DNA from 3 places in the Salinispirillum marinum genome. Region 1 is predicted to be linked to each of the others. Evidence: predicted binding sites of a transcription regulator. Region 1 holds the regulator's gene; each other region holds the start of a gene.
The links. The regulator LexA, encoded in region 1, represses DNA repair genes until DNA is damaged. The targets are predictions, from matches to a motif close to TACTGTNTANNTANACAGTA.

Region 1 (7,493 bases):
AGCAATAATCACAGCGATGAAGGCGCCGATCAAAAACAACAAGTCGCGTCGGGCGTTATTGGCTTTAGCTTTTGACATACTGCTATGGACTCCATCAATACCGATGTATTGAAACAACCGTCAAGTTCCGCAAAGGCAACTTTGTCTGAATTTCTACCTCTATCGATTTTTCCGTTCACTGTTAGAAAATTGATCTATTTTTTCACTATCCAATCGATAGACAGAATTTAGCATATTCCAATGAAATAGCCAGACCATACCCTGTGAGGCATTGAACGATGATGATAAAATGGCCGCTCAAGAGAGCAACAGGCAAGTCGGCAAACGTGTCGATTTCGCCAGTCATTAAAAAAGCCCAGCGATTGAAATGTGTGCACTGAATTATATTCAGCCTGATCCAACTGGTGCGAATAACTATTGGAAGCAAGATGACCGTTATTACCGAAAACCTCAATGTTGAGTCGCAGGAAGTTCTCATAACGCCGGCCGAACTTAAGCGTCGCATCCCCTTGACCGATGCTGCGGCAAATACCATCAATGCCGGTCGAGTCGCCATCAACAACATTTTGAAGCGCGAAGACCATCGTATATTTCTCGTGGTAGGCCCTTGCTCTATCCACGATATTGATGCGGCCAAAGACTACGCCCAGCGCTTCAAGAAGCTGGCCGAAGAAGTCTCTGACACCCTGTTGCTGGTGATGCGGGTGTATTTTGAAAAACCACGGACAACCGTGGGCTGGAAGGGTTTGATCAATGACCCCTACCTGAACGACACCTTCAAAATTGAAGATGGACTCGCCATAGGTCGCCAATTGCTGTCTGACATCGCCGAAATGGGTGTGCCAACCGCGACCGAAGCGCTTGACCCTATTTCGCCACAGTACATGCAGGATTTGATCTCCTGGGCGGCCATCGGCGCACGTACCACCGAATCGCAAACCCACCGCGAGATGGCCAGCGGCTTGTCGTCCGCAGTGGGTTTTAAAAATGGCACTGATGGCGGTTTACAAGTCGCTATTAATGCGCTGATGTCAGTGAGCAAACCACACCGCTTCCTCGGTATTGATGGCGAAGGTCAGGTCGCCATCATTCATACGAAAGGCAACCCGCACGGACACGTTGTACTCCGCGGTGGTAGTGGCAAACCGAACTACGATTCAGTGAGCGTTTCACTGTGCGAACAGGAAATGCGCGCCTCCGGGCTACTACCCAACATCATGGTGGATTGTTCACACGCCAACTCGAATAAAGACCCCGCGCTTCAGACACTGGTAGCCGAGAATGTCGCCAACCAGATTCTAGAAGGCAACCAATCCATCATTGGCTTGATGATTGAAAGCAACATCAATTTTGGCAGCCAGAAGTTGTCGTCCAACCGTGCGGAGATGCAGTATGGCGTGTCGGTGACCGATGGTTGCATTGGCTGGGACGCAACGGAAGACAGCATTCGGAAAATGCATGCCAAGTTGAAGGATGTATTGCCGAAGCGCATGGCCTAGATTCTTCCTGTTCTAGGCAGTAGGTGTACCTAGGGGTATGCCTCAAGGCGCGATCAAATGCGCCAGCATTTGACACCGCCCTTAGGCGCCCACAGGGCGAGAAAAATGCTTAAGCATTTTTCTCGGTCACTCCCGGCCTGCCGTGGAGCGCCGGAGACACACCCCTAGGTACACCTACTGCCTGACATACCTACGGATCCAGCTCATCCAACCAATTGGCCCACAGCGCCGGAGACACCTTACCGGGTGGATAGTAGTCGGCTTTGGTTTGATACTCAGCATCACCCAAGCTGGACATCCACTTGGTCAACGGCTTTTCTAACGCCGGATCTTCAATAACCCGCAAACGACCGGGAAACACGCCGGACTGCCAACGACCCAATAAGGCACGCTGCCCCAACATCAGTTCATCAAAGAGATGACGATTCAAGCTTTCATGCCCGGTTCGATGCTTCACCCCGCCACGCGTTGATTCCAAGGCATGGCTTTCCCAGTTCATGCGCGTGACGTAAGTCGCGCAGCTTAGGCGTCCGAGCGCGGGATACCATAAAAGTGAACCGACAATCGGTAATGTTTTTTCATACGCCATGGCTTTCACCCAGACTTGCGCGGCGGAAGACTCGGCGACAATCTTCACCGGCGAATCACTTTGCTCAACAATGAAATCCAATGCCGCTGGCACATCGCACCACGCCAGCAAATGCAAACGGTTACTTGACCATTGCTCGTTAAACACACTGGCGCCATGGCCCCGCCATTCAAGGAACCATAGATCATAGCCTGCGTTTAATAGGGTCTTTACCCAAAGTTCAGCATAGGCTAACCATTCACCACGACCATGTAAGAAGGGAGGCAACCAAAGAATCGGCTTGCCTTTTTTTGTTGGGTCAACACTGAACCGTGTTAACGCAAAAGACACGGTTGGATCGCCCGAATTATTGGGCTTTAACAGATAGGTATCCTCATTCCACTGCGGCTTAAGCTCCGCAGTGAGCAAAGTCACCGGAAATAAATCAGAACTGCTTTTCATTGCGGGGAACTCACTCCTTCACCTTCACTGCTTGAAAAAACATCCAGGCTATAACGTAGAGACAACCGATTGAACGTTGACATCATTTCGATCAACACTATACTGTATATGCAAACAGATATGGATAAATAAACAGGTCGATAACATGATAAAACTTACCGCACGGCAGCAACAAGTACTCGACTTCATTCGCTCATATATGGACGCGCACAGTATGCCACCGACGCGCGCGGAAATCGCGCGTGAACTCGGCTTTAAGTCAGCGAATGCAGCAGAAGAGCATTTAAAAGCTCTGGCTCGTAAAGGCGCCATTGAAATGATTCCCGGCGCATCACGTGGTTTGCGTTTACCCGCACTCGAAAATGACGAGTCAATCAGCAACACCACAGCCATGGATCCTGCGCATGCTGGCCTGCCCGTGATTGGCCGTGTAGCGGCGGGCAGCCCTACCCTCGCCGCAGAACATATTGATGAATACTGCCCGGTAGCACCTGACTTCTTTTCTCCCCGTGCCGATTTCTTACTGCGGGTAAATGGCATGAGCATGAAAGATATTGGCGTATTTGACGATGATTTGGTGGCAGTCGCGAAAACGGCTCAAGTGAGGGATGGCGATATCATTGTGGCGCGGATCAATGAAGATGTGACCTTGAAGCGATATTTTCGAGAACAACAATGCATCCGTTTGGTGGCAGAAAACGAAGCGTTTGACGACATAATCGTAACCGACGAAGACGTTTTCGCCATTGAAGGCAAGTACGTGGGCGTCATTCGACGCCAACTGCATTGATAGAAGGCAACACGTTATTAGGGATGTGTTCTTTCCGCATCAACGCCAGAGAGCACCTGCGGATTTCTTGTCGATAAGCGATAAGATCCTTTCGTGCTCGGCCAGTTCAGCCGCACTAGCCGTTACCACCCGTAAGTCTTCTTGATTGACGGACGCCTTCAACATTGCTGAACTGGCCGTTTGCTGTGCATCCCCGTGATGCTCGGCCGCCAGTTCAAGAGTGGTTTGACCGCCGGTCATGAACAAATACACGTCCGCCAGAATTTCAGCGTCCAATAACGCCCCATGCAGTGTCCGGTGGCCATTATCGATGCCGTAGCGCTTACATAGTGCATCAAGATTATTCTTCTGGCCGGGGTGTTTTTGCCGCGCCAAATAGAGTGTATCCAGCACTGAACAGGACTTCTGCAAAGGCGCTGCTGAAGATTTTAACAAACGCAATTCATGGTTCAGAAATCCCATATCGAAAGGTGCGTTATGGATCACCAACTCGGCGCCCGACACAAATTCCAAAAACTCATCAACAATGCTGGCAAATCGTGGTTTGTCCTGCAAAAACTCATTGGTAATACCGTGTATGGCAATGGCATCCGCAGGCACGTCACGTTCGGGGTTGATGTAACAATGAAAATGTCGCCCGGTATGTTTTCGACCCACCAGTTCTACGCAGCCTATTTCGATAACGCGGTGCCCTTGTGACGGGTCCAAGCCTGTGGTTTCCGTATCCAGTACAATTTGTCGCATGGTTCAATAATCCCCGTTAGATATATTCTTGCGCACCCATATTCGCCAACGCGTCAGCTTTTTCATTACCCGGATTCCCGGCATGACCCTTCACCCAAAACCACTGCACATCGTGTTGCTGCACCAGAGCATCCAGTTGACGCCATAAATCTTCATTTTTGACAGGTTTCTTCGCCGACGTACGCCAACCGTTTTTCTTCCAGCCGGCCAGCCAACTCTCGATACCGTTTTTTACATACGATGAGTCGGTGTACAGTTTTACTTTACTGGCCCGCTTCAGCACGGCTAGCCCTTCAATGGCGGCGCGCAGTTCCATTCGATTATTGGTGGTTTGAGCTTCCCCGCCGTGCAGCAATTTTTCATGCGCACCGTATTGCAAATAGGCTCCCCAACCGCCGGGCCCTGGATTGCCTTTGCAGGCTCCATCGGTATAGAGCACAACGTCCATTATTGGGTTACCTGACCGCGTCGTTTTGTCATAACTTTATCCTTCATAAACAGTGCTGGTGACCAGCGATGATCATGTAACATTTCTAACTGATTTTTCCGCACCACCAACAAATAACCCGCACCCGCGATGGGTAGGACATTCCGTATCAGCGCATTGAGAAACCGAACTCTACGCTTCCAGGATGCCTGTGTCATGGGTGGCCAGTGGTAGTAGTACTGCGTGTTTAAAGGCTCGCAATCGAGCAACCGACACCAATCAGCCACCCGGTTGGCACTGATAAATTGCCCCGCCCAGGGCATGGGTCGATGCCGTCGGAAAATGCGGGATACCCCCCAAAAGCCGAACGGATTAAACCCCATGATCATCAACTGGCCGCCCGGGCGCAAGGCCTGCACCGCTTCACGCAGAATACGGTGCGGATTTTCCGAATATTCCATAACATGATGCAGAATCAACATATCGACCGAGGACGCCTGTAACGCCAGATGTTCAGGGTCTGACTGAATGACCGGGCACACAGCCCGGTTGTCGTGTCGGGCCAAAATCGCCGCCACTTTGTTTTTGGTTTTCCGCACATCAAATAACGGGCGATATAACCCGCCATCAATTTGCACCAAAAAAGGATGATATCCCGCACTGAGCATCGGCGCTAAAACGCCGCACTCGGTGCGGTAAAGGGCTTCGCCTAACTCTGTTCGATACCAGGCGTTTAATTGTTGTTCAGGGATTTTCGCCTGACCGACCGGTTTAATCCAGCGCTGTTTAAGTGCAGTAAGCCATGTCGAAAAACGCATGTAATGCCCAAGTTGAGTGTAAAATCAATGCGACCGCTTCAGGCTCAACCTTGACGCTCACTGGCCGATACTGAACAATGTAGACCGCATTCAGGTTTATACTTGATGCACTATGGTATACCAGCCAACCGGAAGGCGCATCTGATAATGCCTGCGCACCGGTGGACCTCCATTGAGCATCCTCAAAACGACGCTCAATCCATGTATAAATGAAGGTTGTTTCTGTGCGATTACCCAACACATTTCGCGTTATCCATGTATGGCCGGTTGCCTTTGCACTGACGTTCGTCGGCTGTCAGACCATTTTACCGGATACTGCACAGGTATCCGATGCTTCACCGGCCATAATCGTTGAACCCACTATTTTACCTACCCCGCCAGAACCCGTCGTCACGGAACCGGTGGCTGTCGAACCCATGAAGCCTGTGCCCATCATGGAAATCAATCCACCGGTCATCGAGCGAGCCGTTCTAGCGCCCGCACCGGAATATGCGGAAGACCATATTCTGGAAGACGTTTCCTTGCTGTTTCCAGAACGGTTTAATACGACGTCTGCGTTTGACTGGCCTCGCCAATTATCGGCGTATGAACGCGATCTATGGCACGAAATGCGCTCTCGGTTCACCATGAATCTGGACATCGATGATGCCAGGGTGGACGCCGAACTGCGTTGGTACAGCCGCAATCAGGGCTATTTCGACCGGGTTGCTAATCGTGCGCGCCGTTACCTGCCCTATGTCTATCAAGAAATTCTTAATTCTGGCCTGCCCATTGAAATTGCTTTGCTGCCGGTGGTCGAAAGTGCCTATGACCCTTTCGCCTATTCGCATGGCCGTGCATCCGGCATGTGGCAATTCATTCCCGGCACCGGAACCTATTATGGTTTAAAACAAGACTGGTGGTATGACGGTCGACGCGATGTAGTGGCTTCCACCGGCGCAGCCATCGCGTTCTTGCAAGACCTTGGACGCCAATTTGATGGCGACTGGGAGCTGGCACTTGCCTCTTACAATTCCGGTGCCGGGACAGTACGTCGTGCGCAACGCATCAATCGTGAGCGCGGTCGGCCAACCGATTTCTGGCACTTGAATCTCCCGGCTGAGACACGGGCCTATGTACCCAAAATGATTGCCCTGGCGCGCATTGTGGCTGACCCATCCGCTTACGGACTGACGTTACCCGTGATGAGTACCGATCCTTACTTCGATGTGGTCGATATTGAAGGTCAAATGGATTTAGCCCAAGCCGCTCGTCTGGCGGACATTTCTCTGGATGAACTGTATTTATTGAATCCCGGTTACAACCAATGGGCAACCCACCCCGACGGTCCGCATTATTTGCTCGTACCAAAAGAAGCGGCCCCCATACTGCGTGAAGAGCTGGCGTATTTACCACCCGAGCAACGGGTTAACTGGGCACGGTATCAAATTCGTCCGGGTGATTCGCTCATCACCATAGCACGGGCACATCAAACAACGGTTGAAGTGTTGCAAGATGTGAACAATTTGCGCGGCAGCATCATTCGTGCTGGCGATCATCTTTTCATTCCAACCGCTACGGCGGCCTCCACGGAGTATCGGTTTAGCGCCGATCAACGTCTGGATAGACGGCAAAATCAAGCACCCGGTAATGGTCTGGAACGCATCGACTATGTTGTGCAAGCGGGGGATTCTTTTTGGGAGTTGTCGCGCACCTACAACGTAAACCTGCGACAGCTCGCCCAGTGGAACGGTAAAGCGCCGACGGATCCGATCATTGTCGGTGATACCCTGGTCATATGGACCACACCTGATCGAGCAGCTCAAATGCAAGTAAGCACTGGTCCAGCCAGCAGAAGCGTGATACGCCGGGTAGGCTACACGGTACGAAACGGAGATTCACTGCATCGCATCGCGGATCGATTCAATGTGTCGGTCAATCAAATTCAGCGCTGGAACCCCGATGCCGCAAGCCGCCAGTACCTGCAACCGGGGCAGTCGTTGACACTCTATGTCGATGTCACCAACGGCCCCCAATAACGCAAGGCTTAAACTACGCTACTGAAAGGGCATGGAGCGCCCGGCCAGCTTGCCGTAGAGCTGGTCAACAAACAGCATGGCTGCCGCACTGAGTTTTTTCGCCAAGGGTTGCGGTGTTTCAAAGCTGACGCGATAGACCTGATGGGTTTCATGAAAGCCCTGCAACA
Region 2 (7,493 bases), 1.1 Mb from region 1:
AGGTTGAGCAGGGCTGTGCGACAAAGAAAGCTTTATACGCTGAGTGCGAAAAAGCTCTGCCCGCGGGCGTAGGGTGTGTGCCTCAAGGCGCGCCTTCCGGCCTGCCGTGAAGCGCCGGAGGCACACCCCGAAAGCCCAGCCGGGATACGCCGCCAGCATCAACGAACATTAAGCCAACACATGCTCTTTTGCCTGCGCCAACAACGGGGCGAGGAACTTCCCGGTCAGCGAATGCGGCATCGCCGCTATAGCTTCAGGGGTGCCAACACCAATGATCTGCCCGCCACGAATACCGCCCTCTGGGCCGAGGTCCACTACCCAATCGGCCGTTTTCACCACATCCAGATTGTGTTCGATAACCACAATGGTATTGCCACGATCACGCAGTTGATGCAGTACCTGTAACAACTGCTTAATGTCGTGGAAATGCAAACCGGTGGTGGGCTCGTCCAGAATGTACAGCGTTTTCCCCGTATCACGCTTTGACAGTTCTTTCGCCAGTTTAACCCGTTGTGCTTCACCGCCTGAAAGTGTGGTGGCTGACTGGCCAAGTTTTACATACGACAGGCCCACATCCATCAGCGTTTGCATTTTGCGCTGCAGAGCCGGGATGTTGGTAAAAAACGCATTGGCTTCTTCTACTGTCATGTCCAGCACTTCATGGATATTTTTGCCTTTGTACAGCACTTCTAACGTCTCGCGGTTATAGCGTTTACTCATACACACGTCGCAGGGTACATAAATATCCGCGAGAAAGTGCATTTCGACCTTGATCACGCCATCGCCTTGGCACGCCTCGCAGCGTCCACCACGTACGTTAAAACTGAAGCGGCCCGGCGTATAGCCGCGTGAACGGGCTTCTTGGGTGGCCGCAAACAACTCACGCACCGCGGTGAATATGCCGGTGTAGGTCGCGGGGTTCGAGCGAGGTGTCCGGCCAATGGGGCTCTGGTCTATATCCACCACCTTGTCGAAATGCTCTAAGCCCAAAATGCGCTGGTGCGTGCTGGCACGCAACGTCGTGGCATTGTTCAGAGCCGTGGCGGCGAGTGGGTACAGTGTGCTGTTGATCAGGGTAGATTTGCCCGAGCCTGATACGCCGGTCACGCAGGTGAATAAACCGACCGGAATTTCCAGTGTGACATTCTGCAAATTGTTGCCGTTCGCGCCTTCTAAGCGCAATACATGGCCTTTCGGGAATGGGTGGCGCTCGTGTGGTACATCTATGCGTTGTTTTCCTGACAAGTATTGGCCCGTTAAGGATGCCGGATTGCGCATCACCTCGTCGGGCGTGCCACAGGCCACCACTTCACCACCATGAACGCCCGCGCCGGGGCCTATGTCTAGCACGTAGTCGGCAAGGCGAATGGCGTCTTCATCGTGCTCAACCACCAAAACGGTGTTGCCCAGGTCACGCAGATGGCGAAGCGCGTCGAGCAAGCGTGCGTTGTCGCGTTGGTGCAAGCCGATGGAGGGCTCATCCAAAATGTACATAACCCCAACCAAGCCGGCGCCAATTTGGCTGGCCAGTCGGATACGTTGCGTTTCGCCACCGGACAGGGTGTTAGCGGAGCGGTCAATGCTGAGGTAATCCAAGCCAACATTCACGAGAAACGATAAGCGCTGGCGAATTTCTTTGAGGATTTTATCCGCAATTTCACCTTGTTTTCCCGGTAACGCCAGTTGCTCGAAATAGGTGTAAGCGTCACCAATGGGCATGTGGGTGATGGCGGGCAAATTGTGGTTGTCGACAAATACATGGCGCGAAGATTCCTTCAAGCGCGAGCCGTGGCAGTCCGGGCAAGGTTGCTCGGTGAGGTATTTGGCAAGGTCTTCACGCACGGAGGCCGATTCGGTCTCGCGGTAGCGGCGCTCCATATTGGGTAAAACGCCTTCAAAAGGATGCGAGCGTTCTACCGTATCGCCCCGGCTGTTGACGTAGCGAAAGCGGATTTTTTCAGCACCCGTACCGCGTAATACGCGGTCTTTAAAGCGCTCGGGAAGCTGTTCCCAGTCTTTGCTTAAATCAATGCCATCGTGCTCCGCTAAGGCTTCGAGCATAGAAAAATAGTAGATGCTGCGCCGGTCCCAGCCAGAAATAGCACCTTCCGCCAAGCGTAAATGCGGTCCTTGGACGACTTTATGTTCATCAAAATACTGCTTTACGCCCAAGCCGTCGCAGGTCGGGCAGGCGCCCGCCGGGTTGTTGAACGAAAACACCCGTGGTTCCAGTTCAGGGATAGAGTAGCCACAAACGGGACAGGCAAATTTGGCCGAGAATATCAGTGGGTCAGGGCCGTCGTCGTCCATCGACATGATGATGGCGACATCGTCCGCCAGGGCCAAGCAGGTTTCGAACGATTCTGCCAACCGCAAGCGCAGATCATCACGTACTTTAAAACGGTCGACCACCGCTTCAATGCTGTGTTTTTTCTTTTTGTCGAGTTCAGGGACGTCATCGAGATCACATACCAAACCATTGACTCTGACGCGCACAAAGCCCTGCGCCCGAAGTTGCTCGAACACATGTAAGTGCTCGCCCTTGCGCTCTTTCACAATGGGGGCCAACAACATCAAGCGCGCGCCTTCCGGCAGCGCCATCACTTGGTCGACCATCTGGCTGACGGTTTGTGCGGCAAGCGGTTCGCCGTGTTCCGGGCAACGCGGTTCCCCGGCGCGGGCGAACAGCAGACGCAAATAGTCATAAATCTCGGTGGTGGTGCCTACCGTAGAACGCGGGTTGTGCGTGGTGGTTTTCTGTTCGATGGAAATAGCAGGCGACAAACCCTCAATGTGATCAACATCGGGTTTTTCCATCATCGACAGGAACTGCCGGGCATAGGTGGACAATGACTCGACATAGCGCCGTTGACCTTCGGCATAGAGCGTATCGAATGCCAGGGATGATTTGCCTGACCCACTGAGGCCGGTGATGACCACTAACTGATCACGCGGGATCGACACATTGATGTTTTTCAGATTGTGCGTGCGGGCACCCTGTACGTCGATGTTCTTCATAAGCCTCTGGTACACTCAATAGGATCGGGAATAATACTGGAATGATATACAGTCTTCCAGTCGGCCTTTCGATGTGTCGCAAAGGTCGCCATTTTGTTGCCACATCATTACACTAAGCGCCCCAAATTCGCGCTAGGACCTATCTGTGCCATTACGCACCGTTATCTCGATCAGTTTGATTTATATGACTCGGATGCTGGGTTTGTTCATGGTGTTGCCAGTGTTGTTTGTACTGGGGCAGGACTATCCCGGCGCGACGGCCACCACGCTAGGTTTGGCCTTGGGCATCTATGGGCTCACGCAGGCGAGCTTGCAAATTCCATTGGGGGTATTGTCGGATGTCATTGGCCGCCGACCGATTCTGGTGGTGGGTTTGTTGGTGTTTGCGGTGGGCAGTGTCGTAGCGGCACTGGCGGACCATGTTGTGTGGTTGGTGGTGGGTCGTGCGTTGCAAGGTGCGGGGGCTATATCCAGCACACTGCTGGCGTTGTTAAGTGATCTTACTCCTCCCAAATTCCGCACCCGTGCCCTTGCGGTGGTGGGTATCAGTATTGGGGCGTCGTTCAGTTTAGCCATGGTGGTGGGGCCGTTGGTCGCCAATGCGTTCGGGTTGTCGGGCGTGTTCTTTTTTACCGCTGTGTTGGCGTTGGGCAGCATGGTGCTGGTGTTCAGCTTGCCGGTTCCGGTGCGGCACAGCGAACATGGATATCAACGCTGGCAGGCCAGTGCCATGCGCCCGGTGTTGGCGGAACGCAGTTTGTGGACGCTCAATCTCGGCGTATTCTTTTTACATGCCATTCTTGCCAGTACGTTTTTGTATTTGCCGCAGCAGTTGTCGGAGTTGGGATTGAGCCTGGCCCAGCAAGGTTGGCTGTATTTGGTGGTGGGTGTTCTGGCCTTTGTGGCCTTGGGCCCCATGATGGGGGTGAGCGAAGGCCGGGGCTTGCCCAAACCCATGCTGTTGTTGGCGCAGGTGCTCTTGGCGGTCGGGATCGGCTTGATGTTTTGGGGTGGCATGGGGATGGGCACTCTCGTGGTGGCGATGGCGTTATTTTTCGTCGGGTTTAATTTTCTTGAAGCCAGCCTACCTTCATGGTTAAGCCGTATGGCACCGGTGGCCCAGCGCGGAACAGCCATGGGCTTCTTCTCCACCGCGCAATTCTTGGGCGCAGCGGCCGGTGGAGTTGTCGGTGGGCAGGTAATAGACCGCTGGGAAATGACCAGTTTGGGTACCGCTGCATTGATCTTACTGCTGATATGGTTCATGCTCACACTCCTTCAAGCACCGCCACCTTTAACCCGGCAACTGGTGCTGAATCTCAGTGATATTCCCGCAGCGCGGCATAACTCGTTACCGGTTTGGCAAGAGCAATTAGCGGCGTTAGACGGTGTTTTGGATGTCCATATTGATGAGCAAGAAGGGTCCGTAATGCTACGGGTGTCCCGACATGAATTTGATGAGACTGCTTTGATGGCAGCGCAAGATAACAGGAAGGCGGATTAGAACCATGGCAAAAGGTACAGTAAACAAAGTGATCATTCTTGGCCGCTTGGGCCAGGACCCTGATGTTAAAGCAACGGCCAGTGGCATGCAGGTGGCAAACTTAAACGTAGCGACCAATGAATTGGGCTCGAAGAACCCTGATGGCACGCGCGGCCCGGACCAAACCGAATGGCACCGCTGCACCTTGTTCGGTCGTCAGGCCGAAATTGCCGCCCAGTATTTAACCAAAGGTTCACTGGTTTATTTGGAAGGACGCTTGCAGACTCGTAAGTGGCAGGATCAAAACGGTAATGACCGTTGGACGACGGAAATCGTCTGTAACGAAATGCAGTTGATGGGTGGCGGCAACCAAGGCGGCGGCAACCAGGGCGGTCAGTCTTACGGTGGCTCACAAGGCGGTGGTTATGGCAACCAGCAAGGCAACAACAATCCGTTCAACCAGCCGAACCAAGCGCCGCCACGGCAGCAAGCCCCACAGCAGCAGGCTCCGCAGCAACAAGCCGCACAGCCTACCAGTTCCTTTGATGATTTCGATGACGACATTCCTTTTTGAGCCAAGGCCTCTTCAGTACTATCACAGGCTTGATCATTGAGGCGTTCGTGCCTCTGCAAGCCTGTGAGTCTTAGCTAAGGAATTCATTGTGTCTATATCGCCTGCCGTACTCGTGGTTGCTCTCACCTTGCTGTTGGGGCTGCAACCACTGAGTACTGACCTCTATCTGCCTGCGTTGCCAGCGCTCACTACGACCTTCGGCGGCACCATGGTACAGGCACAGTTGACCTTGTCATCCTTGCTGTTGGCATTTGGCGCATCACAACTGATTTGGGGGCCGATTTCCGACCGCGTTGGGCGGCGTCCCATTTTGATCATCGGCTTAAGTTTGTACACCCTGTCGGCCATCGGCAGCAGTTTCTCTTTTTCGATGGAAAGTTTGATTGCCTGGCGGGTGCTACAGGGCGTTGCGATGGGTGCGGCCATTATGGCCGCTCGTGCCTTGGTGCGGGATTGCTTTGATGATCCTATCATGGCGGCCAAGGTCATGAGCCAGGGATTATCCGGCCTGGGTGTGGTGGCGTGCGTCAGTACGCCGATCGGCGGTTTATTGACCGACTTGTTTGGCTGGCGTATTGCCTTGTTGTTTCTTGCCGTGGTGGGCAGCGTCGCCTTGGGTTTGATTCTGTTGAAAATTGATGAAACCTTGCGGGCACCGAAGCTCGATGCCTTGCGACCAAACGTATTGCTGCATACGTGGAAGTCCATTTTGGCGAATCATACGTTTTGGTCGTTTGCGCTCTTGCAGTCGGCAACCTATGCCGGTTTGTTTGTGTTTTTAGCCACGTCGTCCTTTGTGTTTATTCAGATCTTGTCGTTGTCGTCGTCCGTCTACGGTTTATTGATGTTTACCATGTCGGCTTCCTACATCAGCGGTACTTTGTTATGCCGTCGATTGTTGTTGCGCTACTCGGTGCAGCGCACGGTGGCCATTGGCGGTGTCTTTGCGCTGGTCGGTGGCACCTTGATGGGTGTGTTAGCTTTGGCGGGTATTCAAGCCGTGTGGTCGATCATGTTACCGCTCTACATCTATATGATTGGTCATGGCATTAACCAGCCCTGTGCTCAAAGTGGAGCCATGGGGCCATTCCCACGCTCTGCCGGGGCGGCTACGGCATTGAGCAGTTTCATTATGGTGATTTTTTCGTTCTTCATCGGTCAATGGTTAGGGGTGCGCATGGACGGTACGGTAATGCCGACCGCCTTAGGGATTTGGGTCAGCGGCGTTGCGGTAGCGGTGGTAGCGTGGGGCTTTGTGGTGCGTATACCCTTGCCGCCTAAAACGGCCTAGGTTTCGTCATCGTCCCAGGTACGCTTGCGTTTAGGGCGGTATATTTTCCGGTCCCGATACCAACCGATGATGTAACAACATACCCCCAAGGGTAACAGCATGATTGATGGTTTGGGGAAAAGACCTGCGGTATCAATGGGCAGCGCAATAACGCCGAGCAAGACGAAGACCATGCCTACGCGCGTAAATGCCGACGTCAGTTTGGGTTTGCGAACACGCATAAGTCACGTTTCTCCATGTTCAGTTATGTCATTGTGTGTCGAGATCCCGAGATTGTCCAATTCTTGCTTAAATTCCCCACGTGAACTCTGTTCTGGCGCTGCGCTCTGGGTTACATTACTTGGACGAACTTTAGTAATCATTGAATAAAGGCTTTACCGTATTGATAACCGCTAGCATGGAACCCCGCGCGCTATGAAGATTTTGATTGCTGGCGCGAACGGCCAACTAGGGCAAGCAATGCTGCGTGTCTGTGCTGATTTGCAGTTACCGCACTGCGGCGTGGCGCATGCGCAGATGGATATAACGGACCTAAAGCAGATTGCTGCCGTCGTTGAGCGAGAGCAACCGACCTATGTTGTCAATATGGCGGCCGTGTCTGATGTGCGCGCGGCGCAGTCGGATGCTGCGCATTGCTACGCCGTCAATCGGGATGGGGCCGCTAACCTGGCCCGGGTGTGTGCGGAACATTCGATTCCCTTGCTCCATTTATCCACGGATTATGTTTTTGACGGTCAGTTGGGCCTGCCCTACACCGAAGAACACAAGCCCAATCCGCAGAACGTATACGGTAATAGCAAGTTGGAAGGCGAAGAAGCGGTGCGTGAGCTGTGCCCGCAGCACGTCATTGTGCGATCCAGTTGGGTGTTTGCTGCAACAGGCAATAATTTTTTTGCGCGGACATTGGCCGCATTGCAGCGTGGCGATAGCGTGCAGGCAGCGAATGACCAGATCGGTTGTCCAACCTATGCGGTGCATCTAGCGCAAGTCTGTGCCGCCATTCTGCAGCAAGTGGATTGTGATACCGACCCGCCGTTGTGGGGAACCTATCATTATTGCGATCGCGGCCCCACGACGCGGTATGATTTTGCTCGTACGATTGCAACGACGTTCGCCCAGCGTACCGA
Region 3 (7,493 bases), on a different contig from region 1:
CTGTACTTAAATGAGATCGGATTTTCGCCTCTGCTCACGGCAGAAGAAGAAGTCTACTTCTCACGCTTAGCTCAACGGGGTGAGGAAAGCGGCCGGAAGCGCATGATTGAGAGTAACCTGCGCCTCGTGGTGAAAATCGCCCGGCGCTACATTAATCGGGGCTTGCCACTACTTGACCTGATAGAAGAGGGCAATCTCGGCCTGATCCGTGCGGTCGAAAAGTTTGACCCGGAACGTGGTTTCCGCTTCTCAACCTACGCCACTTGGTGGATCCGGCAAACCATTGAACGGGCCATCATGAATAATACCCGAACCATTCGCCTGCCCATCCATGTTGTTAAAGAACTGAATGTCTATTTGCGCGCAGCACGTGAGCTGACCCAAACGCTGGACCATGAACCTACGGCGGAAGATATTGCTCGGTTGTTGGATAAGCCTGTTGCTGATGTGCAGAAAATGCTGGGGCTCAATGAACGCATGGCGTCGATCGATAGTCCAATGACGGGCAACTCCGATAAGACTTTGGTTGAGACCATTGCCGATGACAATGTAGGACTGGATCCCGAAACAACGCTGCAAGACGATGATTTGAACGCCAGTATCGATATGTGGTTAAGTGAATTGTCCGAAAAACAACGTGAGGTAGTGGTGCGTCGCTTCGGTTTGCGTGGGCATGAAACCAATACATTGGAAGAAGTCGGACGTGAAATTGGATTAACGCGTGAACGAGTTAGGCAAATTCAAGTAGAAGCACTTCGGCGCATGCGCGAAATAATGGAGAAACAAGGTCTTTCGGCGAACGCACTTTTCCATGAATAGCGGGCGCGTTGGGCGCGCAATGCCGTATTGATTTTGAGCGATGAGGTTTTGTACTGAAATGTAAACATCTGGTGTTTTTCCTTGGCGGACACCGACAGTATGACTAAGCTCAATAAAAAGCGATCAAGTGAGAGGTAGGTACGATGATCATAGCCCTGATAGTGTGTGTTGGCCTAACGGCGTTTCTGGTCAGCCGTATCGATTGGACGTCGATGTACGGTGATCAACGAGCACCGATCAAAATCAAGATTGAGGATGACCGATCTACTAAGCGTTGAGTTGCTGGTGTAGAGTCAAAAAAAGCCCGAGACATCGGGCTTTTTTGTGGGTCATAATGGCCGGCGGACGGTTGAGCAGTAGAGGCGCGATATGCGATCAGCTATTGCGGTTCAACGGCTCGAAGATGATGTATTATCGTTCGAGCTGGGCCACCTTATTGGGCACACCATTCCATTCTTCGGCATCCGGCAGCGGGTCTTTACGTTCTGTAATATTAGGCCATACCTCTGCCAAGTCGGCATTCAGTTGAATAAACTGCTGCTGACCTTCAGGTACTTCATCTTCAGATAAAATCGCTTCCGCAGGACACTCTGGCTCGCAAAGCGCGCAGTCGATACACTCGTCAGGGTGTATAACCAGAAAATTTGGTCCTTCGTAAAAGCAGTCAACCGGGCAAACTTCAACACAGTCGGTGTATTTGCACTTGATACAATTATCTAAAACTACAAATGCCATCGTGGACACTCCTGCGCTGGGCTGTGTTGGAACCTCAATTTCAGGTTGCGTATTCTATTGACCCAAACGTCTCGTCACAAGTCGATAGGGGCAATAAAACAGTTTTTTTTAGAACAATTCGTTATTAGCTGAAGTATCTCCGTGACATTCTTCAGCCTAGGCTATGCTTACTTTTTGTGCCAGTCGTAAAGCCATTCCAGTGCTTGCCGTGGCGTCATGTTATCCGGTTCTAGTTGTCGCAACGACACCATCGCAGGGTGTTCCTGGATCGAGAATAGGTCCGGCTGTGCCGGTTCCAAAACAGCACCTTGTAGGCCTCTGGTCGGCTTCTTCACCGCGGAATCCTCCAGCTCATGAAGTTTTTGGCGCGCAGACGCTAAAACCGAGGGAGGAACGCCCGCTAAGCGCGCCACTTGAATACCGTAACTTTGACTTGCAGGGCCGTCGAGGACCTGGTGCATGAAGATGATGTGTTCATCATGCTCTGCGGCTTTTAGGTGTAAGTTGCCGACACCCTGATAGTGTTCTGCGAGTACCGTTAACTCGAAATAGTGCGTCGCAAACAGGCATAGAGAGCGGTTGTGCTCTGCCAGATGTTCTGCGGCCGACCAAGCGATGGATAAGCCATCAAAGGTTGACGTACCCCGTCCGACCTCATCCATCAGAACCAGGCTGCGTTCGGTAGCGTTGTTCAGGATATTGGCGGTTTCCGTCATTTCCACCATAAAGGTAGAACGACCGCCAGCAATGTCGTCGCTGCTGCCCATACGGGTAAAGATACGATCAAAATCCCCTACAATGGCTTTTTTGGCGGGCACAAAAGAACCGATGTGCGCGAGAATAGCAATCAGGGCATTCTGCCGCATGTAAGTCGATTTACCCCCCATGTTAGGGCCGGTGACAATGTACATCGGACACTGCTTGTTGAGGGATACATCATTTGGTACGAAAGGCTGGTCAAGCAGTGCTTCAACAACCGGGTGGCGACCTGACTCAATGATCAGTTCGGCATTCGGGGTCAACACGGGTCTTGTCCATTGCAGTTGTTCTGCTTGCGTCGTAAAACAACACAATACATCGATTTCAGCCAGTGCCTTGGCGGTGCTCTGGAGACTGTGTAAATGCTCGTTAAGCTGATCGAGTAAAGCCTCGTACAACTGTTTTTCGCGCGCGAGGGCACGACTTTTACTGCTCAGTACACGGTCTTCGTATTCTTTAAGCTCGTCAATGATATACCGTTCAGCATTCTTTAACGTTTGCCGTCGAATGTAGTGTGCGGGCACGCCCTCGGATTGTGCTTTACTGACCTCGATGTAAAAGCCATGGACGCGGTTGTAGCCAACCTTCAAGGTCGACAAACCGGTCGCTTCGCGTTCACGAGTTTCCACACGGGTCAATAGATCGCCTGCACCCTGGCTAAGCTGGCGCAGTTCATCCAGATCCGCATCGTAGCCGTCGCGGATAACGCCGCCATCACGCAGTACCATAGGTGGGTTATCTTCGAGCGCCCGACTCAATTCTTGGGTCAACGCTTCGAAGTCGTGCAACGCGGTATAAAGGCTGGTGGATAATTCGTTGTCCAACGACGTTAATAAACGTTTTACGTCCGGAATTTGTTGCAGACTGTCGTTGAGGCGAGTCAGGTCTCGTGGACGCGCCGAACGCAGGGCAACGCGCCCGAGAATGCGCTCTAAATCGCCAATGGGTGATAGCAGTTGACCGAGTTCATCGGTCTTTAGGGACTGTCGCAGTGCGTCATTGAAGTCCAAGCGCGCAACCAGAGTAGATAGGTCACGTAATGGACGATTCAGCCAACGCCTTAACAAGCGTTTGCCCATAGTCGTACGCGTTTGGTTGAGCACCCAATTCAAGGTGAAGTCTTCGCCACCTTGTAAGTTGATGTCCAATTCAAGATTACGTCGTGAAGCTGCATCCAGCACAATGGCGTCGTTCGGAATGTCGGCACTGATGTGCTGTAGGTGTTGTAGGTCTGAGCGTTGAGTGTTCCGAGCATACTCAAGCAAGGCACCCGCACAGTTGATGGCAGCGCTCATGTGGTCGATACCAAAGCCTTGTAAATTCTTCACCTTGAAATGTTCTTGTAGCAGCGTTCGGCAGGTTTGATGTTCAAAGTGCCAGGGCGGCAATGTGCGGCGACCGACATATTGATTGAGCTCATCACCCCAGTCTGCTTCTTCATCCAAGAGCAACTCTGCGGGACGCAAACGCTGAAGCTCCGCCAGCGCTCCGCCCAGAGAATCAACCTCTATAACACCAAACCGACTGGTGCTGATGTCTAGATACGCTATGCCTACAGGGTTATCCGTCGACGGTCGGTGACGTGTATTATACCAAGCCGCTACCAAGAGGTTGTCTAGACCCTCAGCCAAAAACGCTTCGTCTGTTAGCGTTCCAGGCGTTATTACCCGCACCACTTCGCGTTGCACAGGCCCCTTCGTCAAGCCCGGCTCGCTCATCTGCTCACAGATCGCGACGGTACGGCCAAGCCGGACAATTTTCGCAATGTAATTCTCTGCCGCATGATAGGGAATGCCCGCCATGGGGATGGGTTTGCCACCACTTTGACCGCGAGCGGTTAATGTGATGTCCAGCATCTGCGCGGCATGGCGCGCGTCATCATAGAACAACTCGTAAAAATCACCCATGCGATAGAACAGCAAATCATGAGGGTGTTGTGCTTTGATGCCCAAATACTGTTGCATCATTGGCGTATGTTCGTTGCTGGCCACGGCATTTTCCATTTAGAGTAGGGCGACAGATTAAAAAGCGCCCTATGGTAGCAGAGGATAAAGCGGATGAAAGTCCCCAGTGATGATGAAATTAACAATCAGGCTCGTCGTGTGGCCGAGGCGCTGGTAGCCAGTGGTGAGACCATGGCAACCGCTGAATCCTGTACCGGTGGGTGGGTAGCCAAGGTATGCACAGACCTATCAGGTAGTTCGGCTTGGTTTACGGGCGGGTTTGTGACCTACAGCAACGACTTAAAACATCAGTTGTTGGGTGTTACAGAGGCAGACCTCGAACTTCATGGCGCCGTTAGCGAGCCGGTCGTGCGCGCAATGGTGGCTGGAGCCTGTCGCGCAGCGAACTCTGACTGGGCTGTCGCCGTCAGTGGTGTAGCAGGTCCGTCTGGCGGTACGGTTGAAAAGCCGGTGGGTACCGTTTGGTATAGTTGGGGTACGACCGAGCAAACCCAGGCCCGATGCGAACTTTTTTCGGGAAATCGAGATGACGTGCGACGGCAAGCGGTAAAGGCAGTGCTGCAGGCGTTGTATTCCGATGTAATAGCAAGTCGATGAACCTGCACCTTAAGTTCAGGGTTTTCATTTGCCAGCGCTTGTGGCAACATACTGATTAAATATACAGTAGTTGGGTTTGGCGCCCGGTAAGTCGAATCCTTCGCCCCTATGGTACAGGAACAGGAACAAGTACATGACAGAGAATCGCAGCAAGGCTTTAGAAGCCGCTTTAGGACAAATTGAACGGCAATTCGGTAAAGGTTCCGTTATGCGTTTGGGTGACGCGGGGCGAGTGAAGATCCCGGCTATTTCAACGGGTTCTCTAGGGCTGGACATTGCGTTAGGTATTGGCGGTTTGCCAAAAGGTCGGGTGGTGGAAATCTATGGTCCTGAGTCATCAGGTAAAACGACCTTGACTTTGCAAGTGATCGCAGAAGCGCAGCGCTCGGGTGGAACCTGTGCCTTCATTGATGCCGAGCATGCTTTGGACCCCATCTATGCAGCTAAACTTGGGGTCAATGTTGACGATCTCTTGGTGTCACAGCCAGACACCGGTGAGCAAGCATTGGAAATAGCGGACATGTTGGTGCGGTCTAATGCGGTTGATGTGGTAATCATCGACTCGGTCGCCGCTTTGACGCCGAAAGCCGAGATTGAAGGCGATATGGGTGATACGCACGTTGGTTTACAAGCTCGCTTGATGTCGCAAGCGCTGCGCAAGATTACCGGTAACATCAAGAATGCTAATTGCTTGGTGGTATTCATCAACCAGATTCGAATGAAAATTGGTGTGATGTTCGGCTCACCGGAAACCACTACCGGCGGCAATGCACTCAAATTTTACTCCTCAGTACGTTTGGATATCCGGCGTATTGGCACGGTAAAAGAAGGCGAAGAAGTGGTCGGCAGCGAGACGCGGGTGAAAGTTGTGAAGAACAAGGTGGCGCCTCCGTTTAAACAGGCCGAGTTCCAGATCATTTACAACAAGGGCATATATCGCTTAGGTGAAGTGATTGATTTGGGTGTCAAAATTGGCATTGTTGATAAGGCAGGTGCATGGTACAGCTACAAGGGCGATAAAATCGGTCAGGGCAAAGCCAATGCCGCTAAGTTCCTCGAAGAAAACGCCGCACTGGCGGCGGAGATCGAAGGACAGATTCGCACACATTATTTATCTGATGCCACAGCAGAACAAGACAATGGCGAAGCAAAACCTGCACCAAACAAGTCTACAGGTAAAGCTGCGAAAGCAACCAAGACCCCGGTTGATGCAGAGACAGATCTGAGCAGCTTCGACGAGTAGTATGAAAAGAACACCGCGACATGTGGCAATGGACTGCCTAGCACGACGTGAGCATAGCGTACGTGAATTGAAAGAACGGTTACACAAGGCGTTTCCTGAGCTGACGGTGGAGGTTTTTGAGCAGGTTATTGCCCAGCTGCAAGAAGACAATCTTCAAAGTGATGTCCGCTTTACCGAAGCCTATGTGCGTCATCGGACTGCCCGTGGTCATGGCGATGTGAAGATCCGTTTTGAGCTGTTGCAACGCGGCATTGCCGATCATTTGTCGGATACCGTTTTACAAAGTTGTAACTGGTATGAATTGGCTGAGGCCGCATTAATTAAGAAGTTTGACGGCATCAGTCCGGAAAATTACGAAGAGAAGGCTCGTATGGCGCGGTTTCTGCAGCAGCGAGGCTTTGCCTATGATGTCATCGAAGAGCTGATTGACCTCCGGCAACTCTGAATCCCCTTCTATCGCAGCACCTCCCATTGTACTATTGCGCACAATTTTATTGCATTACGGTGTTTGTTGATGAAAACCGCTGAAATTCGCCAACGATTTCTCGACTTCTTTGCGGCTAACGGCCATGAGGTGGTGGCTTCGTCCAGTTTAGTGCCCGCCAACGACCCAACGTTATTGTTTACCAATGCGGGAATGAATCAATTCAAGGATGTCTTCTTGGGTCAAGAGAAACGGCATTACAGCCGGGCGACCACGTCGCAACGCGTAGTGCGTGCTGGAGGAAAGCATAACGATCTGGAGAACGTGGGCTACACCGCGCGTCATCATACGTTCTTTGAGATGTTGGGTAACTTCAGTTTTGGTGATTACTTCAAACAAGAAGCTATTGGCTTTGCGTGGCGTTTTTTAACGGAAGAACTGCAGCTTCCGAAGGAGCGCCTGTTGGTGACCATCTACGCCGATGATGATGAAGCTTATCAAATATGGGCAAACGATATTGGCGTGCCAGCCGATCGCATTATACGAATCGGTGACAACAAGGGGGCCCGTTATGCATCAGATAACTTCTGGCAGATGGGAGATACCGGCCCTTGTGGTCCCTGTACCGAGATATTCTATGATCACGGAGACCACATATGGGGCGGCCCTCCAGGCAGTGCTGAAGAAGACGGCGACCGGTTTATCGAAATCTGGAATGTGGTGTTCATGCAGTTCAACCGTCAGGCGGACGGCACCATGGACCCGTTACCAAAGCCCAGTGTTGATACCGGAATGGGCTTAGAGCGCCTGGCGGCTATTTTGCAAGGTGTTCACGCCAACTATGAAATCGACATATTCCAAAACCTTATTGCGGCGGCTGCGCAAGCGACCAATAGCGCCAACAATGACAATGCATCACTACGGGTACTGGCTGACCATATCCGCAGTTGCG

Region 2: a site for LexA is predicted at 3,053-3,072, ahead of uvrA (excinuclease ABC subunit UvrA). Genes of this name have one in related genera too.
Region 3: a site for LexA is predicted at 4,924-4,943, ahead of recA (recombinase RecA). Genes of this name have one in related genera too.

The regions. Positions count from the first base shown of each region.
Region 1 is NZ_JBHSAL010000002.1:106,224-113,716, reverse strand. It holds gene ACFOSD_RS07680 (hypothetical protein) at 1-78, opposite strand, end outside; gene ACFOSD_RS07675 (3-deoxy-7-phosphoheptulonate synthase) at 429-1,499, shown strand; gene ACFOSD_RS07670 (hypothetical protein) at 1,690-2,529, opposite strand; gene lexA (transcriptional repressor LexA) at 2,675-3,319, shown strand; gene dnaQ (DNA polymerase III subunit epsilon) at 3,359-4,063, opposite strand; gene rnhA (ribonuclease HI) at 4,080-4,511, opposite strand; gene ACFOSD_RS07650 (class I SAM-dependent methyltransferase) at 4,511-5,308, opposite strand; gene ACFOSD_RS07645 (LysM peptidoglycan-binding domain-containing protein) at 5,533-7,326, shown strand; gene sohB (protease SohB) at 7,345-7,493, opposite strand, start outside.
Region 2 is NZ_JBHSAL010000002.1:1,177,563-1,185,055, reverse strand. It holds gene uvrA (excinuclease ABC subunit UvrA) at 169-3,018, opposite strand; gene ACFOSD_RS12630 (MFS transporter) at 3,164-4,522, shown strand; gene ACFOSD_RS12625 (single-stranded DNA-binding protein) at 4,527-5,075, shown strand; gene ACFOSD_RS12620 (Bcr/CflA family efflux MFS transporter) at 5,164-6,366, shown strand; gene ACFOSD_RS12615 (hypothetical protein) at 6,363-6,587, opposite strand; gene rfbD (dTDP-4-dehydrorhamnose reductase) at 6,781-7,493, shown strand, end outside.
Region 3 is NZ_JBHSAL010000004.1:10,457-17,949, reverse strand. It holds gene rpoS (RNA polymerase sigma factor RpoS) at 1-819, shown strand, start outside; gene ACFOSD_RS13180 (hypothetical protein) at 963-1,097, shown strand; gene fdxA (ferredoxin FdxA) at 1,231-1,554, opposite strand; gene mutS (DNA mismatch repair protein MutS) at 1,722-4,304, opposite strand; gene ACFOSD_RS13165 (CinA family protein) at 4,371-4,874, shown strand; gene recA (recombinase RecA) at 5,008-6,117, shown strand; gene ACFOSD_RS13155 (regulatory protein RecX) at 6,119-6,562, shown strand; gene alaS (alanine--tRNA ligase) at 6,632-7,493, shown strand, end outside.